Regions from separate parts of the Vibrio sp. V39_P1S14PM300 genome, predicted to be linked through region 1. Evidence: predicted binding sites of a transcription regulator. Region 1 holds the regulator's gene; each other region holds the start of a gene.
What was found. Region 1 encodes PurR, which represses purine synthesis genes. Its sites were predicted from a motif close to TNANGNAAACGTTTNCNTNA; they were not measured.

Region 1 (8,542 bases):
CGGACTATTTAAGTATGTTTGAGCTGAAAAAAGTTGTCGCATCTCTTCTGATGCCGCTTCCAGCGATGTTAATCATCGGCTTTATCGGTCTGATGCTGATAATGTTTACCACCAAAAGAAAGTCTGGCTGCTTTGTGGTGCTTTTCTCCTTAATGGGCATTTTTCTGATCGCCTTCCAGCCAGTATCCACTCGTCTGTTGATGCCTTTGGAGCGTCAGTATTCTGCTTTTCTGCCTGTGGATGAATCCATTGACTACGTGATGGTTCTGGGCAACTCACATGTGGTGGATGACCGTATTCCGCCCACCTCAGAACTGAGCCGTGCCAGTCTGATGCGCCTTACAGAAGGCATTCGGATTGTGCGTATGTATCCGGGCGCAAAGTTGATTCTGTCCGGTTATGCGGGTGGCTCGGAGATGAGCAATGCGCGCATGATGGCGAAAGTCGCGTTGGCGCTTGGAGTATCTAAATCAGATATTATTCTGCTTGAAACCGCCAAAGACACCTGGGAAGAAGCGCGTCAGGCGGCGGCGTTTGTACAACAACGTAAATTAGTGTTGGTGACTTCCGCCAGCCATATGCAACGTGCAATGAATGAGTTTAACTCCGCGGGTCTGTCACCAATTGCTGCGCCGACCAATTATCTGGCGCAATCCAACATTGCTCAGGCTTGGGATAAGTACACCCCAAAAGCCGTGTATCTTGAACAAACTGAGCGCTACTGGCATGAAACGTTAGGCAGGATTTGGCAGTCTATGCGCAATTGGGTTTCGGATTACGAGCAGCAAGCGATCGAAGCCGAACAAAGCCAGTTGAGCAACAGTGAGGCGCAGTAGAGCAATTTCAGCGATAAAAAACCGAAGCCAACGCTTCGGTTTTTTTGTTTCCGTATACGATCAATCGCCGGCAAACATGTAGCCTTCGCCATGCACCGTTACGAAAATTTGCGGGTTCTTGGGATCGAATTCCATTTTCGCTCTCATCCGGCGGATCAACACGTCAATGGTGCGATCGTTCGGCGCATCAACCCGGTGGCTGATCATGTTCAGGATTCGTTCGCGACTCAGTACCTGATTCGGGTAGGAAGAAAGCGCCACCAATAATTCATATTCCGCCTTCGTCAGCTTCACCGGTTCACCGTTGCGACTTAAGGCGCGGCGCTGCACATCAAACGTCCAGTCGCTAAAACGAATCACGTTGCCATCCTGCTCCTCACAGATTTGTCCGCCACGACGGGCAAGTGAAATACGCCACAAGAGATTTTTGACCCGAACCAGCAGCTCGCGTAACTCAAACGGTTTGGTAACGTAGTCATCCGCGCCCATCTCCAGGCCGACGATTTTGTCGATGCTATCCGTGCGCCCTGTCACCAGGATAATTCCAATATCAGATTGACTGCGCAGTTCACGCGTTAACATCAGGCCATCGCCGCCAGGAAGGTTGATGTCCAGCATCACTAAATCGACCGCGTGAGCCTGAAGCATATCGCGCATCTGATCGCCATTCTCCGCTTCACTGACCTGGTAACCTTCACTCTGAAAATAGCCCGCCAGTTTACTGCGAGTCACCGCATCATCTTCTACTACTAATACGTGATAGCTCATTTACACCACTTTGAATCATTGGAATGGTTTACGATAATTATTCTATTCATAACTAGTCACAATTCTAGTCTCCGCGGTGCGAATTCGAAGAAAGCTGGCTTTTTATTGATTCAAGACAACCTTCACCACTCCATTCATATTTCGTCATAAGCCGCGATAATTTGTCATACATGGCGTTACCGCTATTCATCTTTATCCATTAAACTTAGAAGTATCAGAATTTCCGGAGCTTAATCCATGCAAGAAACCAAAGCGTTCAATGAAAAACGAGCTGAAATTTACTGGTGGTTATCCAGCTTGTTTGCCAAAGAGCTGACCGAGGCCGACATTGAGCAGTATCACTCCCCTCAGATCCGCGCTTTTCTGAGCGGGCTTGGTGAAAATAGCACGCTGAAACCGGCCTCTGACCAACTGGTGGATGCCTTAAATCGCCTGATGGACCGAGCAGACGCGCCACTTGAACTGGCTGCGGATTTTTGCGATCTGTTCCTGAAATCAGACAAAGACGCCGCTTTACCTTACGCCTCCATTTATATCGGTAAATCGGGTCTGCTCAATGACGAGCCAGCCATTGAAATGGAAGCCGTGATGGCACATCACGGTGTGGCGGTCGACAAATCCCTCAACGAGCCAGCCGATCATCTGGCGATAGAACTCGATTTCCTTGGCAACATGATTATCCGCTCTAACGAACTGGAACAGGAAAAGCACCTCGATCAGGCGCTGCTGGATCAGGAAGTTTTTATCCGTCAACATCTGCTCTCCTGGGTTCCTCAGTTCAGTCAACGTTGTCAGCAGTATGATCAGTTTGGGTTTTATGCAGCGGTTGCCGCACTGTTGGAAGCATTTCTCGAGCTTGATTGCCAATATCTGGTTGGTGAATAAGCGCGAAGCCCCTCTCTGACAAGATTAACATTTTGTGACCATCGCCTTATCCAGGCGATGGTTTTTTAATTGCCACTTGCGGCAGAGCAGTCTAAAATCGTGATCGCAAACGATAAAAATATGATGATGAATGCAAACCGCTGTCTTTAAGCGGTTTTTGTGTTTCTGATACTTACTGCCTCAGGCCGGGGGAATCCGGTTGACCTGGCAGGTGACAACAGGACAGAACCTTATGGCTACCATTAAAGATGTCGCACGCTTAGCCGGCGTTTCAACGACGACTGTATCCCATGTGATTAACAAAACCCGCTTTGTTGCTGAAGCCACCCAAGAAAAAGTGATGGAAGCGGTGAAAGAGCTGAACTATGCCCCGAGTGCCGTTGCGCGTAGCCTGAAATGCAATACCACGCGCACCATCGGTATGCTGGTCACTCAATCAACCAACCTGTTTTTCTCGGAAGTGATCGATGGGGTAGAAAGCTACTGTTACCGTCAAGGCTATACGCTGATCCTGTGTAACACCGGCGGTATCTACGAAAAGCAACGGGACTACATCCGCATGCTGGCTGAGAAGCGCGTCGACGGTATCCTGGTAATGTGCTCTGATCTGACCGAAGAGCTGTCGGAAATGCTTGAGCGTCACGCAGACATTCCGAAAGTCATTATGGACTGGGGCCCGGCAAGCTCCCAGGCAGACAAGATCATCGATAACTCAGAAGAAGGCGGCTACCTGGCGACGAAATACCTGATCGATCACGGCCACACCGACATCGCCTGCCTGAGCGGTCACTTTGAAAAAGCAGCCTGTCAGGAACGAATTCTGGGTTTCCGCCGCGCCATGGGAGAAGCCAAGCTACCGGTAAATGAAGACTGGATCCTGGAAGGCAACTTCGAGTGCGACACCGCTGTATTAGCGGCAGACAAAATTGCCGCGATGGACAAACGCCCGACCGCGATTTTCTGCTTTAACGACACCATGGCCCTGGGTCTGATGAGTCGTCTGCAGCAAAAAGGCATCCGGGTTCCGGAAGATATGTCCGTCATTGGTTATGACAACATAGAGTTGGCAGAGTACTTCTCACCACCACTAACGACCGTTCACCAGCCGAAGCGCCGGGTCGGAAAGAACGCATTTGAGATCCTGCTGGAGCGTATAAAAGACAAAGAACACGAGAAACGTGTCTTCGAAATGCACCCTGAAATTGTCGAACGCTGTACAGTCAAAAAACTGAACTAACCTCTCACTTATTGATAAAAATGCGTTTAGTATTAGTGACTTACTATTTACTAAACGCATTTCACACCATCAATTTCCTGAAGCAAGATCACATTTATAACCACACTTTGTGAAGCTCTGGGCAAAATTTATTTATGCTTAAATTGGTTACATTAGCCACGCACAGGGCAAACCATCTGAAAGGGTGGGACGCAAAGCCTCCGGCCTAAACCAGAACCTGGTAGGTAGCGGGGTTGCCGATGGCAAAAAATGCATTCAGCAAGTTTACTGCTATTTGACACACCGATTGCATGTTTTTGCTAACCTCTCGGACCTGATTTGGTGGCGTATTCACATACACCGAGAAATAAAAACATGGATAAACCAGTACTTAAAGATTCAATGCGACTTTTTGAGCAACTAGGACGCGTCAAATCTCGTTCAATGTTTGGTGGTTTTGGTATTTTTGTCGACGACACAATGTTTGCTTTGGTAGTAAACGAAAAGCTTCACATCCGCGCTAACGAGCAGACTACTGCAAAGTTTAAGCAACAAGGATATGAACCTTACGTTTATAAGAAGCGCGGCTTTCCCGTTGTGACAAAGTATTTTGCACTGCCTGATAGCTGGAACGACGATCATGAAGCAACCCTGAATGAAGCGAAATCTGCGCTAGAGTCAGCAAAAAAAGAAAAAGCCTCTCAGGCAACCGCGAAACCTAACCGGTTGAAAGATCTTCCCAACCTTCGACTTGCCACTGAGCGCATGCTGAAAAAGGCAGGTATCTCTTCTGTTGAAGATCTGGAGCGCCACGGCTCTGTGGCCGCCTATAAAGCGATTTGCGATACCCACTCCGCCGATGTCGGTCTGGAGCTACTGTGGGCACTGGAGGGCGCCATTAACGGCACTCACTGGTCGGTGATCCCTCAATCCAGGCGAGACGAACTGATCAATCGCCTAAGCTAACCCCGAAGCCAGCATTATGCTGGCTTTTTTCTTATTGATACTGTTTACCAAAACGGACGATGAAATTTTTTCTGTCGGTTGCCTGTCTTGCTATAGTAACCGGGCAACACCTCATCAGTGATTGGCCAATCGTTTTCAAAGAGGACTCACGATGAATAAGAAATTGCTGATTGGCGTACTGCTGGTTGGACTGATCATTTTCCTTGGTATTAATTTCGGCCAGTATCTGACTCTGGACAATGCCAAGGCCCAACAAACCGCACTCGGAGAGTTCATCAGCGATCACTTCGCTGTGGCGGCGTTGAGTTATTTCGTCGCCTACGTGGCAATTGCCGCGTTTTCAATCCCAGGTGCGGCGGTCGTAACCTTGCTCGGAGCGGCTCTATTCGGCTTCTGGACCAGCTTGGTTTTAGTGTCCTTCGCCAGCACTATCGGTGCTACCCTGGCGTTTCTCAGCTCTCGCTATCTTTTACGTGACTGGGTTCAGAGCAAATTCAGCGACAAAATGACCACCATCAATCAAGGGGTGGAACGCGACGGCGCGTTTTATCTGTTTTCGTTAAGACTGATTCCCGTCTTTCCGTTTTTTCTGATCAACTTACTGATGGGGCTGACCCCTATTTCTGTCCTGCGCTTCTATCTCGTGAGTCAGTTGGGAATGCTGCCCGGAACCGCGGTCTACCTTAACGCGGGAACGCAACTGGCGCAGATAAACAGCCTGTCTGGGATTGTGTCCCCGGCGGTCCTGGCTTCATTTGTGTTGCTAGGTCTGTTTCCTATCGTGGTGAAATGGATTATGGTGAAGCTTCGCCTCTCCCCTAACGTCAACGGAAATGCCGGATGAAAATTTTTGTCGCCAATAACCCAACAGAGGCGCATATCGTTTGCGAGTTGCTTAAAGCCGAGCGGATCCAGTGCGAGGTCCGCGGAGAAGGGTTATTTGGCCTCAAAGGCGAATTGCCATTTGGGGAGGACACCGATCCGTACATCTGGTTATTGAATCCAATGCAAAAGATGTTGGCGCAGAGCATCATCGATGCCTATCATCAACAATCGAATACGGAAGCCGGCACCTTATGGCGCTGCCAGCGATGCGGGGAAGAAAACGAGCCACAATTCGGCGCCTGCTGGCAGTGTGGCGCACCTCGCCCAACAGAGTAACCCTTAGTGGGTGTGGCGTTTAATGAATTCTATCGAATGTTGATTAAAGACATCCGGCTGTTCAACGTTGCACACATGGCCACAATCAGGAATTTCTCGCAGCTCACTGGTTCGGTGCACAGCAACCATCTCTTTCACCGGCTGGATAAACATATAGTCACGAGCGCCCATCAGGTAAAGCGTGGGGATTGGCAGGTCTTTTTCCTTGAAATAACGCATCAACGGGTTGACTTCAGCCGCCAACACAAACCAGCGCTTAAACTCTTTCTGACAAAGGCGTTTGGCCTCACGGATGAACAGATGGCGTGATTCTTTCTGACTGCGCTGAGGCATCACAATGTAGGCAAACAAGCTGTAGAGCCACATATAGGGCAAAATATGCTTGCTCAGATTGCCCAGTTTAACCAGCAGTTGAGAACGCGTGTTCAACCGGGTAATTGCGCCGCCGAGCACCATTGTCCTGACCCGGTGGGCTGCCATCTCGGCCAGATTACGTACAATGATCGTGCCGAGCGACATCCCTACGAAGTGAGCTGACTGGATCTTAAGGTGGTCCAGTACCTTTAACACGTCCAAGGTCACTGACTTAAACGTATAATGATTGGCGATCAGCTCTTTGAGTAACTGGTTGGACTTACCATGCCCGCGCAGATCCACCAGCAACAAGTTAAAATGCGCTTTATAGGCCTTGATCTGCTTGAACCAGATTGAGGAACTGCCGCCGGCGCCATGCACAAACACCACCCATTCCTTACTGGTCGGATGCGAGTATGTTTTATGAAACAGTAAAGCGTCACTCATCAGGCAAAGCATCTCAAACTGGGTTATTCGTCAACAGGAGTTGAAGCCTACCACAAATTTCACCGGTCACTACTGACCTCATATCAAATTATCGGAGAACATGCCTTCATCTGACCATTATTTGGTCGAGTTTTTACTCGTATCTGGCCACCTGTTTATCCAAGTCCCAGTCTGAACCCGGGCTACTGAAGTGCGGCCTGATAAAGACTCAGATACTGCTTCGCAGCCTGAGACCAGCAAAAGTTTTCACGCATTCCGTTAAGCTGAATGCGTTGCATCTCCGCCGGATTCTGAACATACAGCAGCAGAGAGCGCTGCAACATCAGCAACAGAACCTGCGGATCTGGCTCATTGAAAATCAACCCGGTTGCGTTATCCGGATCCGAGTCGTAGTCGGTGACACTGTCTTTAAGTCCACCCACACCGCGTACAATCGGCACTGCACCATACGCCATGCTATAGATTTGATTGAGACCACATGGCTCAAACTCAGAAGGCATGAGAAAAAAGTCCGAGCTGGCTTCCACCAAATGCGCCAGGCGTTCACTGTACGCCTCGACAAAGACAAACTTGTGCCCGTGCTGCGCAGCGATGTCCTTAAGCTGAGAGGCCAATATCGGGTCGCCAGTTCCAACCATCACGAGCTGTAGATCGTGGCGCAAAAACGCTTCGAGGATCGGCAACAAGTAGTGGACGCCTTTTTGATGGGTCAGACGACAAACCATGCCATACATAGCGACTTCACGCAGGGGCAACCCGAGTTCCTGCTGTAGTGCCTGTTTCGCGGCCTGTTTTCCCGCCAGCATACTGCTCGCCTCAGCGTCATAAGGCAGTGGTAGGTGCGGATCCGTCTCAGGATTCCATGACGAATAATCACAACCATTGAGGATCCCCACCAAGTCGCTCGCCCGGCTGAGGAACTCTTTTACCATACCGTGGCTACCCAGCTCCGTTTTCAACTCTTCAGCGTACGTCGGGCTGACAGCATTAATCTTGTCCGCTGACATCACTCCAGCTTTTAGCATGGTAATGTGCGTCGGGCTGACTGCCGCCTCAGGCACATAACGCGAATGCAGTTCCGGCACCGACTCCAGCTCATCGTAGCTGAAGACGCCTTTAAAAACCGCATTGTGTACCGAAAGAACGCTTTTCATACCGCGGAAAAAATCATTGGCGCTATAACGTTTCTTGAGCAGGAATGGCACTAATCCCGTGTGCCAGTCATTGGCATGCACAATGTCTGGTTTAAAAGTCAGTTTGGGAAGCATATCCAGACAAGCAGCACTGAAAAACGCAAAGCGCTCCCCGTTGTCACGGTACGCCTGATTATTTTCTGCATACATTTCAGCGCGCTCAAAATACTGCGGACATTCGATGGCATACACAGGCACCGATGAGACATCGAGTTTACGTACCCGATATGGCGTGTAAGGCCAATGCTCCAACTCAGTATCGAGCAGAACTTCCGACGTCTCCACATCGCCGATTTTACTGTAAGCGGGCATTGCAATGCGCACGTCCTGACCCAACTCACGCAATGCCACAGGCAGCGCTTTAGCCACATCCGCTAAACCGCCGCTCTTGATTAACCCTTCAACTTCTGATGCAACAAACAGGACAGACAACTTCTCAGTAGCCAATTCTTGCTCCTTTTGGAATGACCACAATGCCCTCATCAGAAACATGGAAGCGCTTTTTATCCTGTGACAGGTTCACGCCTATCTCAGTACCCGGTGCAATTTCGACATCTTTGTCGATAATGACCCGGCGCAGCACACATCCATCACCGATTTTGACATCTCCCAGAAGGATACTTTCACTGATATCACAGGCAGATGCAATATTACTGCGAAATCCAAGTACAGATTTTTCAATTCGCGACCCTCGCACATAGCAGCCATTACACACC
Region 2 (8,542 bases), on a different contig from region 1:
GCAAAGGAGGCACTGTAAATGACGCCCTTCCGTCAACTGCACAAATTCGGCGGCAGCAGCCTGGCCGATCCGGAGTGCTATCGCCGCGTGGTGACCATTCTCAGAGAATATTCAGGCAACGACGATCTGGTGGTCGTGTCTGCCGCCGGCAAAACCACCAACCGTTTAATTGAGTTCACCGATGCGCTCAACAAAGACGGTCGTCTGGCACACGAGGTCCTGCAGTCCCTGCGTCAATATCAGTCGGAACTGATTGAGGACTTGTTGGACGGCGACAGCCGCGAACAGTGTCTGGCCCAACTGCATGATGAATTCAGCTCACTCGGTGAGCTGACTGCGCCGCTAACGGAGTCCAGCCGCGCCGCTGTGCTGGGTCACGGAGAAGTATGGTCATCCCGCCTTCTGGCGGCCCTGTTGAACGCCAGTGATATGCAGGCAGTGGCTCAGGACGCGCGCGCGTTTCTGCGTGCGGAGGCCGGTACCCAGCCGGAAATCGATCGCGGCAGCTCCTATCCTCTGGTCAAAGATGTGCTGGCTCAGCATGCCCATCACCGTGTGGTGATCACCGGCTTTATGGCGCAAGACACCCAAGGCCATACGGTTTTGCTTGGTCGCAATGGCTCCGATTACTCGGCGACCATCATCGGTGCGCTGGCCGAGGTTGATCAGGTGACCATCTGGAGTGATGTGGCCGGCGTTTACAGCGCCGACCCCCGTCTGGTCGGTGATGCCTGCCTGTTGCCACTGCTGCGCCTAGATGAAGCCAGTGAACTGGCACGTCTGGCCGCGCCCGTCCTGCACAGCCGTACCCTACAGCCCGTAGCACAAAGCGCAATGGATCTGCATCTACGTTGTAGCCACGCACCGGAATCCGGCTCTACCCGTATCGAGCGGGTGCTGGCTTCCGGTCGCGGCGCCAAAATCATCACGTCGCTCAACGAAGTGCTGCTGATCGAACTGAGTTTCGGTCATGGCCACGACTTCCAGCGTTTACAGAATCAGGTGCTGGCCCACTTAAAGCGTGTCCAGCTTGAGCCTCTGGCATTTGAATCTCAACCGGATCAATTGTGTCTGCGGCTGGCCTATACCGCAGAGATCGTCGGCGGGGCACTGCACTACCTGCAAGACGCCGCCATCGATGCAGAAATCAAACTGCGTGAGGGCTACTCACTGGTGGCGGCCGTCGGCGCAGGCGTGATCACCAATCCCAACCACTGCTTTGGTTTCTACCAGCAACTGAAACACGCACCGGTTGAATTTATTTCCGAATCTTTGTCCGGCTTAAGCCTGGTAGCCGTCGTGCGTAAAGTAGACACCGAACCGTTAGTCAAAGGCATTCACACTCAGCTGTTTCAGGCGCAAAAAAGGGTGGCGATCGCTCTGTGTGGGAAAGGCAACATCGGCGCCAGCTGGGTTGCCCTGTTCACCGAACAAAAAGCAGAGCTGGAAAAACGCCACGGCATGAGCTTTGAGCTGGTCGCGGTGATTGACAGTCAGACCTATTGGTTCGATGAACATGGACTGGATCCGACTCAGATAGACGCCCGTTTTGACGATGAGGCGATTCCTTATCAGGACTGCGCTTGGATCAAACAAATCGGCGCGCTACGCAGTTACGATGATGCCATCGTGCTGGATGTCACTGCCAGTGCGGAGCTGGCCGAACGTTATCTGGAGATAGCCGAACAAGGCATGCACCTGATTTCGGCCAACAAGGTGGCCGGCTCAGCATCCAGTGAACAGTATCATCAGGTGCAGGATGCGTTTGCCAAAATTAACCGTCACTGGCTGTATAACGCCACGGTCGGGGCTGGCCTGCCGATCAATCATACCGTGCGTGATTTGCGCGAAAGTGGCGATGATATCGTCGCGCTGTCGGGCATTTTTTCCGGCACGCTTTCCTGGTTGTTTCAACAATACGACGGCAGTGTCCCCTTTGCTGAACTGGTCGATCTCGCCTGGCAGCAAGGGCTGACTGAACCCGATCCGCGCAACGATTTGGATGGTTCTGACGTGATGCGCAAACTGGTGATCCTGGCGCGCGAGTCCGGCCTGCATATTGAGCCAGAGCAGGTAAAAATCGAGTCGTTGGTGCCGGATGAACTGAGCGCAATATCACTGGATGATTTCCTCGACCGAGGTCAGCTTCTCAGTGAGCAACTGGCCGAGCGACTGGCGAAAGCTCAGCGCGAAGACAAGGTGCTGCGCTACGTCGCACGACTGGAGAAAAACGGCAAAGCCACTGTTGGCGTTGAGGCACTGAGCCGCGAGCATGCGCTGGCCAACCTGCTGCCGTGTGACAACATTTTTGCCATCGAAAGTCGCTGGTACAAAGACAACCCGTTGGTCATCCGCGGGCCCGGTGCCGGACGTGAAGTCACCGCCGGAGCGATTCAGTCTGATCTCAACCGACTGGCTGGCTTACTGTGATCTTTTTGCCCGTCCTGAACACAAGGCGGGCTCCGTTTGCTCCTCTGCACACCATAGGGTGAACTCCGCTTCTGATAGTAAAAAATACTGTTTATCACCCTCTGTTCCACACGTATCCAACATGCGTTATCTTTCGCTCAGAACATCCCACCAACTGGTCATTTATCGTCTACATTGATGTTGAAAAGTGCTCATTATTATCATGAGAAAAATTCATACTGACACTGTTGACATAAAAACGAATTCATTTCATTCTGTGGACATATAGACGTCTAAACGTCGATTTGAACAGTTGAGATTTGTGGTTAACGCCACCACAGGGAGAGTAAGATGGGATACACGCACGCAGGTCATATCGACGCACTGAATCAGAATATCGCTGAGCTTTCTGACAACATCAATGTGTCATTCGAATTTTTTCCACCCAGCAGCGAGAAAATGGAAGAAACCCTGTGGAACTCTGTTCACCGTCTCAAGACCCTGCAACCTAAGTTCGTTTCCGTTACCTACGGCGCGAACTCTGGTGAACGTGATCGCACCCACTCGATTATCAAAGAGATCAAAGCAGAAACGGGGCTGGTGGCCGCACCCCACCTGACGTGTATTGATGCCAGCCGCGAAGAGCTGATCCAAATCGCGGACGACTACTGGGCCAATGGTATTGAAAACATTGTGGCACTGCGTGGCGATATCCCAGCGGGAGGCGGCCGCCCGGAGATGTATGCCTCTGATTTGGTGCAATTGCTGAAATCACGCCACGACTTTGACATTTCCGTGGCGGCGTTTCCGGAAGTACACCCAGAAGCCAAAAGCGCACAGGCGGATTTGCTCAACCTGAAACGTAAAGTCGATGCCGGTGCAAACCGCGCCATCACGCAGTTCTTTTTCGATGTGGAATGCTACCTGCGTTTTCGCGACCGCTGCGTGGCAGCAGGCATTGACGTCGAGATCGTGCCGGGGATTTTGCCGGTATCGAACTTTAAACAGGCATCGCGCTTTGCAGCGCAGAACCATGTCAAAGTCCCGGGCTGGATGGCGCGTCAGTTTGACGGCCTCGACGACGACCCAACCACACGCCAGTTGGTCGGCGCCAGCCAGGCGATCGACATGGTACGCGTGTTAAGCCGTGAAGGAGTAAAAGACTTCCACTTCTATACCCTGAACCGGGCAGAGATGACCTACGCCTTGTGCCACACACTGGGCGTACGACCGCGTTAATCTGCACAGCCACTCCCAAAAGAAAAACCCCTGCTCAATGGCAGGGGTTTTAGCATCGGGTCATGGCGAACTTATTCAACTTCGTCCATTTTACCCAGCAGGCTGCGAATGCGCTCTTGCCACTGGGCGTGATCTTGTTGCATCTGCTGTGCTTTCTGCTCCAGCTCAACACGGCTGTCACGCAGTTCATTGGCTTCACTCACCAGTTTCTGCTTCTCTTCTTTCAATTCTTCCACTTCCATTTGCAGAAGTGCGATCGTGTCTACTGCGGTTTGAATTTTTGCTTCTAGTTGCTCTAATACTTCAAAAGACATCTTAGCCTACCCTTTTGTTTATTCGGTTGACGTGAAGTGACTCTCCACCTAATGCCTTCATTCTACTCAGCACAGCGGCGAGAAACACTCTCTATATTCGATATTTTGCGCTATTCGGTTAAAAAAACGGCGCATATTGACAAACAGTTAACTTAAGCCCACGCCAGCCCTGATGCTGACTCGCTCTTTGGTCATTTTTGCATTCATTCTTGATCCAGTACAAGTGATACGGACGCAAAAAAGCAAACGTTTACTTTTTGATATGCTAAAATCGCCGCCGTAAATTTCCTCATCCTGTTTGACATTGGAGTCCTCATGAAACGCGATTTAGCAATGGCCTTTTCCCGGGTTACGGAAGGTGCCGCACTGGCAGGTTACAAATGGCTTGGCCGTGGTGACAAAAATGCAGCCGACGGTGCCGCAGTGGAAGTGATGCGCACCCTGCTCAATCAAACGGACATCAGTGGCGAAATCGTCATTGGTGAGGGCGAAATCGACGACGCACCGATGCTCTACATCGGTGAAAGCGTCGGATTGGGTGGCGATGCCGTCGACATTGCTGTCGATCCGATTGAAGGCACACGCATGACTGCCATGGGGCAGTCCAACGCACTGGCGGTACTGGCGGCCGGCGAAAAAGGCAGCTTTCTCAAAGCGCCGGATATGTATATGGAAAAGCTGGTTGTCGGGCCTGGCGCTAAAGGCTGTATCGATCTCAACAAGTCACTCGAAGACAACCTGCACAACGTGGCGAAAGCGCTCAACAAATCGCTCGACACCTTAGTGGTGATCACGCTTGCCAAGCCACGCCACGACCCTATCATTGCTCAAATGCAGGCACTGGGCGTACGGGTATTCGCTGTACCAGATGGCGACGTGGCGGCATCAATTCTGACCTGTATGCCTGACAGTGAAGTGGACATGATGTATTGCATCGGCGGCGCTCCAGAAGGCGTGGTGTCTGCGGCGGTGATCCGCGCGCTCGATGGCGACATGAACGGGCGTTTGCTGCCGCGCCATGAAGTTAAAGGCGAAAACGAAGACAACCGCATCCACGGTGCGGCCGAGCTGAAGCGCTGTCAGGAAATGGGGGTGGAAGCGCGAAAAGTGCTGCGCATGGATGACATGGCGCGCAGCGACAACGTGATTTTCTCCGCAACCGGCATCACCAAAGGCGACCTGCTCGAAGGCATTACCCGTCAGGGTAACATCGCGACCACCGAAACCTTACTGATACGTGGCCGCTGTCGCACCATCCGCCGCATCAAATCCACCCACTACCTGGAACGTAAAGATCCAGAAGTCAGAGCCATAATTCTCTAAACAAAACCGCCCGTTCTCTGCAACGGGCGATTTTGCGTCAGCGGCGATGAATGTGTACCCGGTAGCCCGTGTCTGCTGGCAGAAAATCGACGTAATGGTCAACCGCTTCTAACGCATCATCTTCATGGTGCGTGACGTACAGCAGCTGGCTCAGCCCGGCAGCGGCGATCCGATTCAGCGCAAACCACACCAGTTTGCGGTTGAGATAGTCCAGCCCCTGATACGGTTCGTCTAGGATCAGCAGCGCCGGTTGCTTAATCAGCGCGCGGCCTATCAGGAGTAATCGTTGCTGACCATAATCCAGCGCTTTAAAGCTGACTTTGGCCAGCTCGCTCATCGCCAGTACCTCCAGCCACTGCTGCGCCAGCAGAATCTGATTTTTAGACGGCTGTTCGTACAGGCCAATCGAGTCAAAAAAGCCGGACAATAGCACCTCCAGCGCGCTGCATCCGACCCGGTATTGCAGATGCAGCGCGGATGAGACGATCCCGATGTGACGTTTCACATCCCAGATACTCTCGCCACTGCCCCGCTTCATACCCAGCACGGTGACATCATTGCTGTAACACTGCGGGTGATCGCCCATAATGAGCCCGAGCAACGTACTCTTACCACAACCATTGGGCCCTCGAATCTGCCAGTGCTCCCCTCGGCGGATTTGCCAGTTTAACTGCGAAAAGATCAGCCCGTCCACGTACTCCACTTTGACGTCTTTCATCGCAACCAGAGGTTCCGGGTAGTCGTGCGGCGCAGATTGCAGCTCCATCAAGGCAAACATCGCCGAGCTTTTCTGCTCAGACAGCGCCTGCAACTGAAGCATCAAAGGGTGGTCATGCCATTGCTCACGGGTCATCGTCTCAGTCAATGTCTCTTGGTCAAACAGAGCCACGTGGCTGATACACTCGGGCAACTCGTCCTCACGTGAGGTAATGATCACCAGTTGCATCTCCTCAGCACACGAATTGAGTAATCTGGTTAACGCTTGACGGTGCGCGCTGTCGAGGCCCGAATACGGCTCATCGAGCACCAACATCTCCGGCCGCTCAGCCAGTGCCCGCGCTAACATGACCCGGCGAGTTTCGCCGGTCGACAACTGGCGAAAATGGCGTTGACGTAAGTGGAGCAAATCGGTTTGTTGCAGCAACGCGTCGCGTTCTGTCTCACAGAGATCGAAACCAGCCAACAGCTGCTCTACGGTCGAACCGTAGTCTATATGATCCTGAAAGTCTGTTTCGTCCTGCGCGATTTCCTGTTCGAGCAGTTGCTGTTGCAACGCCAGTGACACGCAGGCAATGCGCGCCGGTCGCGCCTCAATCGTGCCGCTGTCTGGCTCGGCGTCACCGCTTAATAGCTGCACCAGCGCTGACACACAGTGGCTGTGTGCCGCAAATACGGCCCAATGCTGACCTTTGGCCAAGTGCCAGTTCGAAATGGAAAGAGACGTTGCCGGATTGCGGTAACGAAGGTGGTCAAATTGCATGTACTGTCCTTGTTGTGCTTGTTGTTTTTTTCACCATAGTGCAGGAAGTACCCACGGAATACCAGCCGCCTAAAAAACAAAAACGGAGGCCGAAGCCTCCGTTTTTCGCAGTTAGGTGAGCGCGATGATTACATCATACCGCCCATGCCACCCATACCGCCCATGCCGCCCATATCAGGCATTGCAGGTGCATCTTTTTGTGGCATATCTGTCACCATGGCTTCTGTCGTGATCATCAGACCAGCAACTGAAGCGGCAAACTGCAGCGCACTACGGGTCACTTTGGTTGGATCCAGAATACCCATTTCCAGCATGTCGCCATACTCACCTGTCGCAGCGTTGTAGCCGTAGCTGCCTTCACCCGCTCTCACGTTGTTGGCAACCACAGACTCTTCATCACCCGCGTTGGTGGTGATTTGACGGATTGGCGCTTCCATTGCGCGTAGCGCAACGCGAATACCCACATTTTGCTCTTCGTTGTCACCTTGCAGGTCAACAATCTTAGACGCGACACGGATCAGCGCCACACCACCACCGGCAACTACGCCTTCTTCAACCGCTGCGCGAGTCGCATGCAGAGCGTCTTCCACACGGTCTTTCTTCTCTTTCATTTCCACTTCAGTCGCCGCACCGACTTTGATCACAGCAACACCGCCAGCCAGTTTGGCTACACGCTCTTGCAGTTTCTCTTTGTCGTAATCTGACGTTGCGTCTTCGATTTGCTGACGGATCTGAGCCACACGACCATGGATCGCAGCTTCTTCGCCAACGCCATCAATGATGGTGGTGTTTTCTTTGGTGATCGTCACACGTTTCGCTTGACCCAGGTCTTCCAGAGCGGCTTTTTCCAGCTCCAGACCCACTTCTTCAGAAATCACTGTACCGCCAGTCAGCACGGCGATGTCTTGCAGCATCGCTTTACGACGGTCACCAAAACCAGGGGCTTTGACTGCCGCCACTTTCACGATACCGCGCATGTTGTTAACTACCAGCGTTGCCAGTGCTTCACCTTCTACGTCTTCTGCAATAATCAGCAGTGGACGAGAGGCTTTCGCCACTGCTTCCAGTGTCGGCAGCAGTTCACGAATGTTAGAAATCTTCTTGTCGACCAGCAGAATGAATGGGCTTTCCAGATCCACACTGCCCGCTTCCTGGTTGTTGATGAAGTAAGGCGACAGGTAACCGCGGTCAAACTGCATACCTTCAACTACGTCCAGTTCGTCGTGCAGGGCCTGACCTTCTTCCACCGTGATCACACCATCACGGCCCACTTTTTCCATCGCTTCGGCAATGATTTTGCCCACGCTGGAATCTGAGTTCGCAGAGATGGTCCCCACCTGTTCGATTTCGGTTGATGTTGAACAGTCTTTCGACAGCACTTTCAGCTCTTCAACCGCGGCCGCAACCGCTTTGTCGATACCGCGTTTCAGATCCATCGGGTTCATGCCCGCAGCAACGGCTTTCAGGCCTTCATTAACAATCGACTGAGCCAGTACAGTCGCAGTAGTCGTACCGTCACCTGCTACGTCATTCGCTTGCGACGCAACTTGTTTAACCATCTGTGCGCCCATATTCTGGAATTTGTCTTCCAGTTCGATTTCACGTGCAACAGACACACCATCTTTAGTGATAGTGGGTGCACCGAACGATTTGTCCAGTACGACGTTACGGCCTTTCGGGCCTAGTGTCACTTTCACTGCATCGGCCAGAATGTTGACACCTTCCAGCATTTTTACGCGTGCGTCATTACCAAATTTTACGTCTTTAGCAGCCATCT
Region 3 (7,011 bases), on a different contig from region 1:
AAGCCAAAGGGATGAAAACCATAGCTCTGACGGGTAAAGACGGCGGCAAGATGGCTGGTCTGGCGGATGTGGAAATTCGGGTACCGCATTTTGGTTACGCAGATCGTATTCAGGAAGTGCACATCAAGATCATCCACATCGTGATTCAATTGATTGAAAAAGAAATGGAATAAGCCTTATAGGGCGGTCAGGGAGTTTTAAAAAACATGTGTGAACTGCTCGGCATGAGCGCAAATGTACCCACCGATATCTGTTTCAGCTTTACCGGACTGATGCAGCGGGGAGGAAAAACTGGCCCACATCGTGATGGCTGGGGGATCACCTTTTACGAAGGGAAAGGGTTTCGTACCTTTAAAGACCCTAACCCGAGCTGCCAGTCTAAGATCGCGGAATGGGTGCAGAACTATCCGATCAAAAGCTGCGCGGTTGTGAGTCATATCCGACAGGCGAACCGTGGGGGCGTGAATCTGGAAAATACCCATCCGTTCACTCGCGAGCTTTGGGGACGTTACTGGACATTTGCGCACAATGGGCAGTTGTCAGGTTATTTGGACATGGACACCGGTCGGACCAGGCCGGTGGGCCAGACCGACAGCGAGCTGGCTTTTTGCTGGCTGCTCAACGAGATGGAAGAGAAGTTCCCAGAGCCACCTCAGGACATGATTGGTGTTTTCCAGTTCGTGGCAGCGCGCTGTGGCGTCCTCAAAGAGAAAGGAGTATTCAACATGCTGCTTTCTGACGGGGAATATGTCATGGCCTACTGTACCAATCATCTGTACTGGATTACTCGCCGGGCTCCGTTTGGCAAGGCGACCCTGATTGATGAAGATGTGACCATCAACTTTCAGGAAGAAACCACCCCGAATGACATTGTCTCGGTGATCGCGACCCAGCCACTGACCGATAACGAAAACTGGCATCGGATGAAGCCTGGCGAATACGGTCTGTTTCATTTCGGTGAATTGATTGATGGTAATGCGGCACAGCTGCATGATGTGCCGTTTGCAGCGGCCAAGCCGGGGAATCAGGCACCTACTGAGTCTCTGGAATAACTCCAGGAAAAGAAAAAAGGGTTGATAAAACATCAACCCTTTTTTGATCGCGTGAGTATTTTACTCGCTGGCGTAGCCATGAATACCAAGCTGCTTGCCATCAAGAAACGCTTTACCGCCGCGCATTTCCAGACGGTCGTTTACAAACCATTCCACCACCAGTGGGTAGATTTTGTATTCTTGCGTTTGAACCCGCTCAGTCAGCGTGTCGATGGTATCGTCATCGAAAATGGGCACTTTTGCCTGGAGGATAACCGGTCCGCCATCCAGTTGCTCAGTCACGAAGTGAACGCTGGTGCCATGCTCTTCATCACCCGCATGAATGGCGCGTTGATAGGTATTTAAGCCCGGATATTTCGGTAGCAGTGAGGGGTGAATATTGATCATGCGCCCCATGTAATGGCGAACGAATTCACCACTCAGGATGCGCATGTAACCAGCCAGCACAATCAAATCCGGGCTGTACTCGTCAATCTGTTTCATCAGTTCATGATCGAAAGCGTCACGGGTATCGAATGACTTTGGATCGAGAAAGACACCTGCTGCCCCGGCTTTCTTGGCACGCTCTAAAGCATAAGCAGTTGCTTTGTTTGAAAAAACAGCGGTCACTTTGCCATTATTAATGCTGGTTTCACAAGCATCGATAATCGCTTGTAAGTTGGAACCATTTCCTGAAACTAAAACAACAATACTTTTCATGCTCAGTTGATCTCTACCTGTTCTTCTCCAGCTTGAGCATCAGCGATTTCACCGATGATCCAAGCGTTTTCTCCTTCCTGCTGCAACAGAGCAACCGCAGCATCGGCGTGCGCTTTTGGCAGTGCGACAATCAGGCCAACACCACAGTTGAAGGTGCGATACATTTCATGTGTCGTGACGTTGCCTTTTTCTTGCAGCCATTTAAAAATGACTGGCCATTCCCAGCTGTTTCCATCAATCACCGCTTTGGTGCCTTGTGGTAATACACGTGGAATGTTTTCCCAGAAGCCGCCGCCAGTGATGTGAGAAATGGCGTGAATGTCGTGTTCGGCGATCATTTTCAGCGCTGACTTGATGTAAATTCTGGTGGGTTCCAGCAGGTGTTCACCGATGGTACGACCATCCAGCTCTTCGTTTTTGTCCGCGCCAGAGACATCCAGGATCTTGCGGATCAACGAGTAACCATTTGAGTGCGGGCCGCTTGAGCCAACCGCGATCAGTGCGTCACCGGCTTGTACTTTTGTACCGTCGATGATGTCTTCTTTTTCAACAACACCAACGCAGAAACCTGCAACGTCGTAGTCTTCGCCTTCGTACATGCCCGGCATTTCAGCGGTCTCGCCACCAATCAGGGCACAACCTGCCTGAACACAACCATCGGCGATCCCGGTGACCACATCGGCCGCGGTATCGACATCCAGTTTGCCGGTCGCGTAGTAATCTAGGAAAAACAGCGGCTCAGCACCTTGAACAATCAGGTCATTGACACACATCGCAACCAGGTCAATACCGATGGTATCGTGTTTGTTCATATCCAGAGCCAGACGCAGTTTCGTACCAACGCCATCGGTACCGGAAACCAAAACCGGCTGTTTGTATTTCGTTGGCAGTTCGCACAGAGCGCCAAAACCGCCGATACCGCCCATCACTTCAGGACGACGAGTACGTTTTACTGCACCTTTGATTCGGTCAACAAGCGCATTGCCTGCATCGATGTCTACACCAGCGTCTTTGTAGCTAAGAGAAGAGTTGTTACCGCTCACGGGAAAGTCCTCGAACTTAAGTTGGATATGAAAACGGCGCTATTCTACCAGTGCTTAAACACAAAGAGCAAACGTTTGCGCGAGTTTTTTATCTTAGCTCAGATCAAGATATTGAGAGGGAAATCGTTTATAATCGGAAAGTTTGTTTAAAAATTGCCAATACTAAGCCGGAGATGGAAATGAAAGTTGTTGAAGTTAAACACCCTCTAGTGAAGCACAAGATCGGTCTAATGCGAGAAGGTGATATCAGCACAAAGCGTTTTCGTGAGCTAGCAACAGAAGTAGGTAGTCTGTTGACTTACGAAGCAACCGCGGACTTTGAAACTGAGAAAGTAACCATTGATGGCTGGAACGGCCCGGTAGAAGTCGATCAGATCAAAGGCAAGAAAGTGACTGTTGTACCGATTCTGCGCGCAGGTCTGGGTATGATGGATGGTGTTCTGGAGCACATGCCAAGTGCACGTATCAGTGTCGTCGGTATCTACCGTGACGAAGAAACCCTGGAGCCAGTTCCGTACTTCAACAAGCTGGCTTCGAACATCGGTGAGCGTATCGCGCTGGTGGTGGATCCGATGTTGGCTACTGGTGGTTCGATGATCGCCACTATCGACCTTCTGAAAGAGCAGGGCTGTAATCAGATCAAAGTGCTGGTGCTGGTGGCGGCGCCGGAAGGGATTGAAGCGTTGGAAAAAGCACACCCGGATGTTGAGCTGTACACTGCTGCGATCGACGAAAAGCTGAACGACAAAGGCTACATTGTTCCGGGACTGGGTGACGCGGGTGATAAGATTTTTGGTACGAAATAACACGCGATAACCCTGAATAGAAAAGGGGAGCATGACGCTCCCCTTTTTATTGGTGATTTATTTTTTCAGGCTGAGAGTACCACCAGTGCGAGGTTTCGCACTTGGCCGTGGCGCCGAGTGACCTGCTGCTGGTTTTCGGTACGGTTTGTGACTTTCAGATGTTGGCTTTTGTGGGCCGCGACCTTTTTTCGAATTCGGCGCGTGGCGGAATGCGTCGGCATTGTTGCCTTTAAACGTACGGCTCTTTGGGTTTCGGCGAGCACTGGAGTTTTGATTTTCTTCCCGGCTGTCAAAGAGCTTAGCATCCGTGGCTTTGCGAATGCGCTTACCCTGGCTGTCGACTTTTGATGCTTCTTCGGTGCTGCTGGAGTCTTCACACATCGCCAGAATGTCATTCACTTCCGAGTCACTCAGGTAGCGCCACTGGCCGTTAGGAATACCGTCCAGAGTGATGTTCATAATGCGTACCCGACGCAGCTTAAACACTTCGTACCCCAAAGCTTCACACATCCGGCGAATCTGACGGTTAAGACCTTGTGTCAGGACGATACGGAAAGAAAATTTGGTTTCACGCGTCACTTTGCATGGCAGGGTGACGGTATCAAGAATCTGGACGCCTGCGCTCATTTGGCGAATGAATTCATCACTGACAGGTTTGTCGACTCGAACAACGTACTCTTTCTCGTGATTGTTCCCGGCGCGTAAAATTTTATTAACGATATCACCATCATTGGTGAGGAAAATCAGACCGTCAGACGGCTTATCGAGACGGCCAATTGGAAAAATACGCTTTTTATGCCCGATGAAGTCGACGATGTTGCCCGGAATATCACGTTCGGTGGTGCAGGTAATACCGGTCGGCTTATTCAGCGCAATATAAATCGGCTTTTCTTTGGCGCTAACCGGGTTGCCGTCGATGCAGACATCATCTCCGGGAAGGACTTTTGTCCCCATTTCCGGAACGGTGCCATTGATGGTTACCCGACCCTGTTCGATCAGTTTATCGGCTTCGCGACGAGAGCAGTAACCTGTCTCACTGATGTATTTATTGAGGCGTTTTGCTGAATCTTGTGACATGTTGTTCTCTCTACGTTTCACAACGGCAATCGGTAAAAACAGAGCAGCTATTAAAGCTGCTCACTATCTGCGCGGAGTGTACCATTAATGGTGCTGTTAGCCCATGCGTTTTTGGTGGCGCTCCCGGTTTTCCATTTTTTTGTCGCTGCTCTTTCTGAGCAAGACGTACACCGCCCCGGTGCCGCCGTGGAAGCGCTGTGCACTGTGAGCACACTGCACGTCGCGTATTTGTGTCAGCCAGGTTGCCACATAGCTTTTCATCAGAGCTGGCGGGTTGGATTTTTCCCCCCGACCATGCACGATCACAACCGTGCGGATATCCATAGCGATGCATTGACGCAAGAAGGAAATGACTTCGTCACGGGCTTCTTTCAGTGTTTTTCGGTGCAAATCCAGCCGAGCCTGAATCGGGTACTTCCCGAGCCTCAGTTTGCGATAGACGCCTTCCTGCACACCGTCACGCTTAAACTCGATCACGTCTTGCGGCTTGAGCATAGTGGCATGTTCGGTCGACAGATACTCAGGGTCATCTTCGGTAAGCCAGATGGCGGCCTCACGTTTGGCCAGTTGCGCTTCGGTCACGCTGTGGCTTTTTTTCAGTTCCGCGGTATCGTTTTTGAGCGGTTTGACGTCTCCCATCATTTCATGGAAGAGGGCAAAATCATCGTCATGAGACATAATGGCATCTCACTGGTAGGGATCAATAACAGAATTATACCAACCGAAAAAGGTGAGTGATCACTTATCTTTTCAATTCAGTCTTAAAGGCAATAAAAAACCGGATTAGACAAGCAATCTAATCCGGTGCATAGCGTCACACTACTCTACGAATAGGTGCTAAGCGATCTAGTGAGGAGATTTGTCGTTCATAACCTTGTAAATGAAGAAACCGCCGTAGAACAGCATCAGACCCAAAGCGCCAAAGATTACTATCATTGAAGATAGCCCCACTGCATTACCAAATAGGAGATCAAGCCAAAAGTCCATGTTTCCTCCAAAGTTGCGAAGACGGGGTTTACGTTAATGCTTGCTTGGCTCGGCGACACTGATCTGGATCAATTGTGTTGCATAGGTTGATAATATGTTTCTTCGGGTGTGTTTTTTGTCACAATTTGTGGCCCGTTGATGATGTTTTAGTCGAACAAACTGAAATTCAGAAAAACTGAGTCAAATCACTTGCGTTCAACATGAGAATCCGTAATATACGCATCCGTTGACAGGCAATAGCCTGAACAACTTTTTCGGTGAATAGCGCAGTTTGGTAGCGCATCTGGTTTGGGACCAGAGGGTCGGGGGTTCGAATCCCTCTTCACCGACCACATTTAAGGCCTCAGCAGAAATGCTGGGGCTTTTTCGTTTTTGGTGTTTAGGTTTAGTAGGGCCGCGACTCGGGTCGTGGACTGGAGCGCCAGTCCGATCGAATCCCTCTTCAGCGACCATATTGCTTAGCCCCGACAGCGATGTCGGGGCTTATATTGGTGTCTTCGTCTTGTTCACAGCGTGCAGTGTGCGATTTGGCTGTCCGAAAGCTGAGCGATCTGAAAGCCTTTTTGTGTGAGTAGGTCGATCAGGTTATCTTTACCGACCAAATGAAGCGCACCGACTACAACCAGATAGCGACCAGCCGGCTTGGGCAATATCGTGCCATTGTCGAGCTTGGTGGCCCAGTCACGATTACGCTGATAGAGAAATTGTTCTGTGAACGTGTCGCTGACCGATGACAGATCCGCAGACTCGACCAGCTTTTGCGCGTCGCCAGCCTTCCAGCTGTTGATCAGGCAATCCGTTAGTTGCTCTCCTTTATCATAGTCATTGAGTATGGAGGTCAGTAGCTCTTTACCTCCTTGCGGCTGGCGGGTGAGCATGTCAATCTGAAACTGCAAAGGTTCAAGGCTCAGCACCGGAACATTGTTGATGGTCGCTTTGGACATTAATCTCATATCAACCCCATCTCCCGGGTTGTAGCCAAGATGAGAAAATTGTGCCATTTGGATACTTAGGGCGGTTTGCCAGGGTGGGAGTTGCATCAGGACTTCATAAGAGAGCCCGGTTTCTTTTGCAATTCGGGCAATTTGGCTTGCTTCTTGTTCAGAAGTGACCTGCTTCGTGAGTAACGTTGCTGGCGGGTAGACTGCGCCATCGGTTTTGCGTATATCCGTTTCGATAATCAAGCCGTCACTCTTGGCCAGAAAGTGCGTGATGGCTGTTGGTAATGGATACATGCTTTCGTCACCAACGTGCACCGAACCGAGAATGAGGTAGTGGAGGTCGCCTTTTTGTGCAGACCAGAAAAGTGGCTGGGCAAATAGATTTGCGCTCCATAGGCACGTCAGT
Region 4 (8,542 bases), on a different contig from region 1:
GCGCCAGTCGGATCAAGTTATGTGGGCTGGAAGGTGAACAATATGGTTATCCGGCGTGTTAGTCAGCGTGGCGGTTCACTGGTGGAACTGATGGTGGCCAGTCTATTAGGACTGTTGGTACTTGCCATGATCGGCTCATTGATGATAAGCATGCAGCGTATGCTCACAGAGCGCGGTCTTCGGTTGTTGTTGGCACAAAACCTCAGCAGTGCCATTCAGCAAATGAAAGAAGACGCGCAGCGCGCCGGTTACAATGGCATCGAGGCTTCATCACTGATGTTATCGGGTGCAGATGCTGTGCTGCACGTTGAGTCGGATCCAGCTCTGTTGGGGTATGTTTACCGGGTTGCTTCTTCCGGCAATGAGGCGTTCCGGCATGTGGTGTACCGGCTTGAGGAGGGCAAGCTGAAACTGTGTGAGAAAGATCAGCCTGATATTCTGACCGTCGTATCGGCAGCAGTCTCCGGGTATCAGGGGGTATGCTTTTCACTGTTTGAACCAGCGCAGATCCGAGTGACGGCTTTTCGGCCGACGACACAGGTGTTGATCAGTAATGCGACTCGCTCCGGATTCACGTCGATCACGCTGGAGGCGCAATTGGCGGCCAAACCAGCCGTGAGTCAGGCGGTATCGGTGGCATTGAAACACAGGAACTGGCAATGATGATACGCCAGCACGGTAGCGCCATCTTACTGGTGACGAGTGTGCTGCTACTGGCGGCGTTAGTGGTCACGCTGGGCTCGGCTCGGCAGATGTTTTTTCTGCTGAAACAGGCGAACAATCACATCAAAAGCCGTCAACAGCACTGGTTGGCGGAAGGCGCTCTGGAGTGTGCCATGGCTCAGAGCCAGCCGTTGAAAGCCTGGCCGGACATCTTGAGCGATTGTCTTGATGGCAAAGGCATCTTGCCGCAGGTAACGTCCACGGCGACGGGTTTTTTGGTGAGCGCCAACGCGGGTTTTGCACATTTGCGTAAAGAAATTCAAATAGGCGGTGACTTATCCGCTGGAGCACTTCAGTCGAGCGCGGACCTTTATTTTCATGGTTCAGCCTCCTTCTCTACTCCCGATCCCGGGGCCGTGACAGAGCAGGGCTGGCAATGCGTTGCCATTCGTTACCGGGATCAACTGGTGACCACAGGGGCAGAAAACAAAGGGTTAAGTGCCATCACGCCACCATACACCGGTTTTCCTGAACCGGGGATGCCAGGTTATTGTGCGGCGGGGCATCAAACCCGTTCATCCAGTGGCACTGATTTAGGGCAGGACTTCGTCCGGGATGAGAGCGTCGAGCCGTTTTCGGCATTCTTCGGTGTGCAGGCCGGGCAGTATGCACGGATTCGTGATGCCGGTAGTTTTACCGTGCTTCATGGCAGCGGCCTGCCTGTCCGGGTTGAGGCGTGCGGGAGCAAAGTGGCGAATTTAGTGGAGATGGGACAGCGACATATCTGGGTGGAAGGGGGCTGTGAAATCGAGCCTCAGGCCTATGCGCGCCTGGTGCAAGCCAGTCAGATGACCGACGGGATCATCCTGTTGATCCACGATGGCGTGTTTTCGCTGATGAGTGACGCCAGCGCAGCTACGCTGCCAGCGCTGAAAGGAGTGATGTTCCTGGTTAACCACGATTACACTCCGCAGCTGGCAGATTGGAGCGGATTTGAGGCGGCAAGTTATCTGCAGCACGAGCCGAATGATATCGCCATCGAGGTTCGCCAGAGAGCGGCGTATTTTCAACATGGTGCGGTCAGCGTTTCCGGTGGACAGTTCTTTGCAGCAACGGGGCAGGCTGCAATCTTCTACACGACACTGGATTTTGCTTACAACCGTGACACGGTCGATGCCATTCGCCGTACCCACGCAAAAATAGTCTGGCGCGAGGGCAGTTGGTATGCGCGTTAGTCTTGCTGGTTTCAGTCTGATTGAAGTTTTAATCTCGCTGATGTTGATCAGTGTAGCGGCGCTTGGCTTTGTCAGGATCCAGACTTATGTTGAGCGTCAAACCGACTATGTCAGCAACGCGGTGAATGCATTACATCTGGCGGAAACTCAGTTAGAGTGGTTTCGTACACGCGGGGTGTCGTCGGCTCTGACGGCAAACTTTGATCGTGATGTCATCTCAGGTCAGACTTGGTCGGCCCCTTTTTACACGGTGAGCTGGGCAGTCGCTGCCGCACCGTTGTCCGCCAGCCTCAAATCGATCTCGGTGAGCGTGAGTTGGCCAGACCGGCATGGAACGCCTCAGCACGTTGAGTTGTCCACGCTTCTTTCGCGTTACAGTGAGTTCGATACGTCAATGCAATCCGGTGACTAAGGCCTGATATGAATAGCCTTTAGCTAACGACGTACGTTATATATTGCATTTTGGTTTCAAGATTGTTTACTTGTGGTGGGTGATGATGTGTCTCGTCTGTTACTCTGCTATTGCGTTTTTGCAAAATATGTCTCCATTTTTGTAATTCCCTTTGGAATCTTGTGCTTTTGAAAAGGCGTTTTAATAAAATGTGTCCTGAAATAGAGGCACAAATCATTATTAAAACAGCGGGTGTCAGCGTTGGTTGATATCCAGATGCCGGGGCAACAACATCATAAAATGGAGTTACCATGAGTAACCAAGCTGTAAATCAGGCGCCATCTCAGAAGCAGAGTGGGATGGATCGCTTTCTCAACTTTATCGAACGGGCTGGTAATAAGATCCCTGACCCGGCGATTCTGTTCTTCTGGGCACTGGTCATTGTCTGGGTTTCGTCCGCCCTTTTGTCAAATGTTACGTTTGACCTTATCAACCCTCGAACCGGCGAAGCACTACAGGTTAACAACCTCCTGACCGGTCAGGCACTGGCCAGTTTTTTGGCCAATATGGTCTCAACCTTTACTGGCTTCGCCCCGCTTGGGATCGTGCTGGTCGCGATGCTCGGGGTCGGTGTGGCAGATTCGTCCGGCTTTATTACCACCGGGCTGAAAAAAATGCTCAACTTCACGCCGGCCAGATTGCTGACACCTATGTTGATTCTGGTGGCGATTGTGTCCCACACCGCGGCGGATGCCGGGTATGTGTTGGTTATTCCATTGGGCGGGATCATTTTCCATGCCGCTGGCCGTCACCCTCTGGCGGGTATTGCTGCGGCATTTGCTGGCGTTTCAGGCGGTTTCTCCGCGAACTTCATTCCTTCAGGAATCGATCCCTTGCTGGCGGGGTTCACCCAGACGGCGGCGCAAGTGCTGGATCCCGACTACGTAGTGAACCCGCTGGCGAATATTTTCTTCACCGGGTTGTCGTCGGTGATCATTGTGGCAATCGGCTGGTACGTGACGGAAAAAATTATTGAACCCCGTTTGCGTCAGATGCCTGTGGATGAAGATGCTGAAGCGGCCCCAGATCTCGGTTCATTTAGCGCAACGGAGTCCAAGGCATTTCGCTACGCTGGCTGGGCGATGTTGGCTGGTATTGCACTGCTGATTTTTGCAGTGTTGCCAGAAGACTCCGCCTTGCGTTCGTCGGAAGGGGAAATCACCGCATTTTCCGCACCGCTGATGAAGTCGATTGTGCCACTGATCTTCATTCTGTTTATCATTCCGGGCATCGTTTACGGCCGTGTAGCCGGCACGTTCAAGAGCAGCAATGATGTGATTAAAGCCATGTCTGATACCATGTCGACCATGGGCGCGTACATTGTGATGTCGTTTTTTTGTGCCCAGTTCCTGGCCGCTTTTGGTCAGTCTAACATCGGTACTATGCTGGCGCTGTATGGTGCTGAGGGACTGAAAGCATTGAACTTACCGGGACAGGCTACCATCATCGGTATGATTCTGCTCACGGCGGCAGTGAACCTGTTGGTCGGCTCTGCATCGGCAAAATGGGCGCTGATTGGCCCGATTTTGGTGCCAATGCTGATGGCTGTGGGGATTTCGCCGGAACTGTCACAAGCAGCGTATCGAGTGGGAGATTCCGTGTCGAACATCATTTCACCACTGATGGTATTCTTCCCTCTGGTGGTGGTGTACTGCCAACGTTATGTAAAGTCGACCGGCATTGGTACGCTGGCATCGCTGATGATGCCGTTTTCCATCGCGATGTTGATCGGGTGGTCGATATTCCTGCTGGCGTACTGGGGGCTGAGTATTCCACTTGGTATTCAGGCACCGTACACCTACTCTATGTAAAGTCGTTGCCGAAGAAAAAACGCAGGCCTTTGCCTGCGTTTTTTATTGGAGTGGGCGGCTTGTCCGGTGACTATCCTCGTCAACGACTTACCGTTATAATTTTGTCAGTGTTGTTATTAATCTCTTTGTCGGAGCTACTGTGTCGCAATCCCCGTTTTCCCCTCAAGATGAACATTTCATGCGCCGTGCGATAGAGCTGGCACGTCAGGCGGAAGCCGAAGGGGAAGTGCCGGTCGGAGCGGTGCTGGTGAAAGACGGCCAGGTGATCGCGGAAGGATGGAACCGTTCTATTTGCAGTCATGACGCGACAGCGCATGCGGAAATTCAAACGCTGCGTCAGGCGGGTCAGGTGCTGCAGAACTATCGTCTGCTGGATACCACGCTGTACGTAACTCTGGAACCTTGCCCTATGTGTGCGGGCGCTCTGTTGCACAGCCGGGTGAAAAGAGTGGTGTATGGTGCGCCGGATCTGAAAGCCGGAGCTGCCGGAACTGTGTTGGATCTGTTTGCCAGTCAGGCTGCGTATCACTACGCCGATGTGGAGTCTGGTTTGTTGGAGCAGGAGTGTCGCGAGCAGCTTCAGGCGTTTTTTAAGCGTCGCCGTAAAGAAATCAAAGCACTGAAACAAGCGAATAGGGCAGCAGGAGAAGAGTAAGACCAGACAGCAAACACCCGCCGAGGCAGATGTCTGCTCATTGATGATCAGGCCATGCAGGCTTGCATGAAAGCGCGGTTACGCCAGATGATTTTCTTTTTGTTGTTGGCCAACATACGTTTACGACGATTGGTCGCAACGGTTTTATACAGGCGTTTCGATTGCATTTTACGTTTCAGCATAAAACCACCCCCCTAGTAAAATCCGTCACCTCTGTATGGGTGACGTGCTTGGTTGATATTCAAAATACCGTTATAACTGTCCAATATGACTGAACGATGAAACTCAGCAAGAATCTGAATTTGGCTAATATGTATGGCTTTTTCGCCTAAAAATCAAGAGGGCAGCGCGATATTCGCGCTGCCCTCGGCGTTTAGGTGAGGTTGGAATTGAGCTGCAATTACGGCGTGTCAATACCGGTGCCGGCGGCCGATTGGGCAGGATTCGGCGCGGTGTTTACGGCTGAGCTCTGCGTCTCTGGCTCACTGATGATATCTGGCAGCTCGTCTTCCGGTGCGGCGATCACGGCCAGATCATTGATGTCTGCATCGGCATCATTGGCCGTTTGCTGCTCCACATGGCCGATGATGCTTTGATAATAGCGGCGAATGTTTTCCACGTAATTCTTAGCCTCGTCGCCCCGGGCATAGCCATAACGGGTTTGACTGAAATAGCGTTTTTGGCGCAGCAGTGGCAGACGATCTTTTACGTCATTCCAGGCATCCGGGTTCGCTCCCTGCTTTTTGGTCAGGCGGCGAGCATCCATCATATGGCCGTAGCCTACGTTGTAGGACGCCAATGCAAACCAGATCTTTTCATGTTCGTTGATGCTGTCCGGGACCCGTTCGACCATTCGGCGTAAATATTCCACGCCGCCCAGCACAGATTGCTCAGGATCCAGTCGGTCCTGCACTCCAACGCTTTTGGCGGTGGGCAGGGTTAGCATCATCATGCCGCGCACACCAGTGGGTGATTTCGCGGTTGGATTCCAGTGGGATTCCTGATACGCCAACGCGGCAATCAACCGCCAGTCAAACTCTTTAGAGTATTTTTTAAACAGCGGTGACCATTTGGGCAGCTTGTCATCCAGCGCGCGGATAAATGCACGGGTATCAACGTAATCGAAGCTGCCGACGTGACCAATGTATTTCTCTTCCAGATTGGCCAGATGGCCAGACTGTTTCAGGTTGCCAAAGAATTCGATCATCAGCGCATAGAGACTTTCATCTTCTGAGCGACGAATAAACCAGGAGATCGGTTGATCTTCGGTCAGCTCAAACGCCAGTGCCAAATCCGGATAAACACGTTGCGACAACGAGACTTCAATGGAGTCGGCCACAGTAAAGCGTATTTTACCATCGGAGACTTTTTTCAACTGATCGTTGACGTCTGAGTTGGTGTCAATCTGATAGCGAAATTGCGGATACTGGCGCTGAATGTCCGTCAGAGTCTTTTTGAAGTGGGAGTCATTGACGATCTCAATCACAGGTCTGTCGTTGGTGTCATCGCTGAGCGTATTTTGTCGGTTGACCAGCTGTTTTACCGAGCGTGGGCGCCATTGACCTTTTTTATACACCAACTGTTGGCTGACGTAGTAGTAGGCAGGGCCAGCACGAAAACGTGACAGGCGCTCTTCGGACTGGGACAGACCTGCGGCGATCAGATCGATTTCACCACGTTCCAGTGCCGGGTAGAGGCTGGAGATACGGTACGCGGGTTTCATCTCGAGTTTGACGCCCAACTCATTTGCGAATTCACGCGCCAGTTCGTAGTCCAGGCCTGCCGGGCCATCCGGGCCAATGTAATAGGAGAGCTGGTTGTTGAGCGTACCGACTCGCAGAACGCCGCGCTCGCGGATCTGGTCCAGTTCACTTTTGGGCTCAGACTCAATCTGGCATCCCTGGAGAAAAAGGGCGAGCAAGAACAGCGTCAGGGCGCGGTAGAGTCGTCGCATATAGTTATAATTCATGAATGATAAATCTCGTACTTCCGGTGCGGCTCAAAGAACCAGTGTTCATTTGAGTTCCGACATTTATATCAAAGAGGCATAAGTTGGCAAAGTCCGGTAAGGTAAAGATTTGTCGATCTGCGTTCAATGCTGCCAATTTTGGCCTAATTCAAAAATGACAAAAAAAGTGACGCAAACGGTTGCTTTTGATGTTACATCACAAAAACAATTCCTATATAATGCGCTCGCAAAGGAGAGGTGAAATCGGTATAAGTTCTGGGTTTTATTGTAACTTGCTGAATTTATTCCAATATTACCTTAATCACTTGCATAAGAGACCTAAGCACATGAGAATTTTGCGTGGCTCCCCAGCTCTTTCTGAGTTTCGTGTCAGTAAATTACTGGAACTTTGTCATGAACAAGCTCTGCCGGTAACCGGTATTTACGCAGAGTTTATGCACTTTGCTGATCTGACCGCTGATCTGGATGCACCTGAGTTAGAGAAATTAGAAAAACTTCTGACGTACGGCCCAACGATCGAAGAGCACGAGCCTCAAGGTCTTTTGCTTTTGGTGACTCCGCGCCCGGGTACTATCTCACCTTGGTCTTCAAAATCCACCGACATTGCAAAAAACTGTGGTCTGAGCAAAGTGAAGCGCCTTGAGCGCGGCACCGCTTATTACGTAGAATCTTCGACAACGCTATCGGACGCGCAAGTGGATGCGGTAAAAGCGCTTATCCACGATCGTATGATGGAAACCGTGTTCACGGAACTTGAAGCCGCGTCAGCACTGTTTACGGTCGCAGAGCCTAAGCCTGTCGCGCACGTTGATATCTTAGCGGGTGGTCGTGTTGCACTTGAAGAAGCAAACGTTTCCCTAGGTTTGGCGCTCGCAGAAGATGAAATTGATTACTTAGTCGAGAACTTTACTAAGCTAGGTCGTAACCCTAACGACATCGAGCTGATGATGTTTGCTCAGGCGAACTCAGAGCACTGTCGTCATAAAATCTTTAATGCAGACTGGACTATCGATGGCGTAGACCAAGAAAAGTCGCTGTTTAAGATGATCAAAAACACATTCGAAACGACACCTGACTATGTGCTGTCTGCATACAAAGACAACGCAGCAGTAATGACCGGTTCGAAAGTGGGTCGTTTCTTCCCAGACCCTAAATCTCGTCAATACACTTATCACCATGAAGATGCACACATCTTAATGAAGGTAGAGACGCACAACCACCCGACGGCAATTTCTCCATGGCCGGGGGCATCAACCGGTTCTGGCGGTGAAATCCGTGACGAAGGCGCGACCGGTATCGGTGGTAAACCCAAAGCGGGTCTGGTTGGTTTCACCACATCTAACTTGCGTATTCCTGGTTATGAACAGCCTTGGGAAACCGACTTCGGTAAGCCGGGTCGTATCGTAAACGCACTAGATATCATGCTGGAAGGCCCTCTGGGCGGCGCGGCATTCAACAACGAATTTGGTCGTCCAAACCTATTGGGTTACTTCCGTACTTACGAAGAAAAAGTGACCTCTCATGCGGGTGAAGAGGTGCGTGGTTACCACAAACCAATCATGATCGCGGGCGGTATGGGTAACATCCGTGACGAACACGTACAAAAGAAAGAGATCCCAGTAGGTGCGAGCCTAATCGTACTTGGTGGTCCGGCAATGAACATCGGTCTTGGTGGCGGTGCGGCGTCTTCAATGGCGTCAGGTCAGTCAGCTGAAGATCTGGACTTTGCTTCAGTACAACGTGAAAATCCAGAGATGG

Region 2: the regulator PurR is predicted to act here: its motif matches at 4,201-4,220, upstream of glpX (class II fructose-bisphosphatase).
Region 3: the regulator PurR is predicted to act here: its motif matches at 2,858-2,877, upstream of purM (phosphoribosylformylglycinamidine cyclo-ligase).
Region 4: the regulator PurR is predicted to act here: its motif matches at 6,952-6,971, upstream of purL (phosphoribosylformylglycinamidine synthase).

The regions. Positions count from the first base shown of each region.
Region 1 covers NZ_WXWP01000161.1:26,321-34,862, forward strand. Annotated here, with positions in the region: gene elyC (envelope biogenesis factor ElyC) at 15-836, shown strand; gene torR (two-component system response regulator TorR) at 897-1,604, opposite strand; gene torD (molecular chaperone TorD) at 1,842-2,489, shown strand; gene purR (HTH-type transcriptional repressor PurR) at 2,722-3,726, shown strand; cyclic di-GMP riboswitch class I at 3,883-3,967, shown strand; gene CAG65_RS08050 (TfoX/Sxy family DNA transformation protein) at 4,081-4,671, shown strand; gene CAG65_RS08055 (TVP38/TMEM64 family protein) at 4,823-5,515, shown strand; gene CAG65_RS08060 (putative signal transducing protein) at 5,512-5,832, shown strand; gene CAG65_RS08065 (alpha/beta fold hydrolase) at 5,836-6,633, opposite strand; gene glgA (glycogen synthase GlgA) at 6,816-8,273, opposite strand; gene glgC (glucose-1-phosphate adenylyltransferase) at 8,263-8,542, opposite strand, start outside.
Region 2 covers NZ_WXWP01000179.1:10,747-19,288, reverse strand. Annotated here, with positions in the region: gene CAG65_RS09035 (O-succinylhomoserine (thiol)-lyase) at 1-18, shown strand, start outside; gene CAG65_RS09030 (bifunctional aspartate kinase/homoserine dehydrogenase II) at 19-2,430, shown strand; gene metF (methylenetetrahydrofolate reductase) at 2,761-3,648, shown strand; gene zapB (cell division protein ZapB) at 3,720-3,962, opposite strand; gene glpX (class II fructose-bisphosphatase) at 4,278-5,285, shown strand; gene modF (molybdate ABC transporter ATP-binding protein ModF) at 5,323-6,765, opposite strand; gene groL (chaperonin GroEL) at 6,894-8,540, opposite strand.
Region 3 covers NZ_WXWP01000234.1:542-7,552, forward strand. Annotated here, with positions in the region: gene lpcA (D-sedoheptulose 7-phosphate isomerase) at 1-173, shown strand, start outside; gene CAG65_RS11760 (class II glutamine amidotransferase) at 207-1,052, shown strand; gene purN (phosphoribosylglycinamide formyltransferase) at 1,113-1,751, opposite strand; gene purM (phosphoribosylformylglycinamidine cyclo-ligase) at 1,754-2,794, opposite strand; gene upp (uracil phosphoribosyltransferase) at 2,974-3,600, shown strand; gene rluF (23S rRNA pseudouridine(2604) synthase RluF) at 3,658-4,677, opposite strand; gene smrA (DNA endonuclease SmrA) at 4,774-5,355, opposite strand; gene CAG65_RS11790 (DUF3149 domain-containing protein) at 5,524-5,664, opposite strand; tRNA gene CAG65_RS11795 (tRNA-Pro) at 5,920-5,996, shown strand; gene CAG65_RS11800 (TraB/GumN family protein) at 6,171-7,011, opposite strand, start outside.
Region 4 covers NZ_WXWP01000149.1:6,888-15,429, reverse strand. Annotated here, with positions in the region: gene CAG65_RS07510 (GspH/FimT family pseudopilin) at 1-62, shown strand, start outside; gene CAG65_RS07505 (pilus assembly protein PilW) at 43-663, shown strand; gene CAG65_RS07500 (hypothetical protein) at 660-1,898, shown strand; gene CAG65_RS07495 (type IV pilus modification PilV family protein) at 1,888-2,310, shown strand; gene CAG65_RS07490 (AbgT family transporter) at 2,601-4,160, shown strand; partial or broken gene CAG65_RS22205 (hypothetical protein) at 4,220-4,291, shown strand; gene tadA (tRNA adenosine(34) deaminase TadA) at 4,300-4,815, shown strand; gene CAG65_RS22375 (hypothetical protein) at 4,863-4,997, opposite strand; gene mltF (membrane-bound lytic murein transglycosylase MltF) at 5,216-6,784, opposite strand; gene purL (phosphoribosylformylglycinamidine synthase) at 7,111-8,542, shown strand, end outside.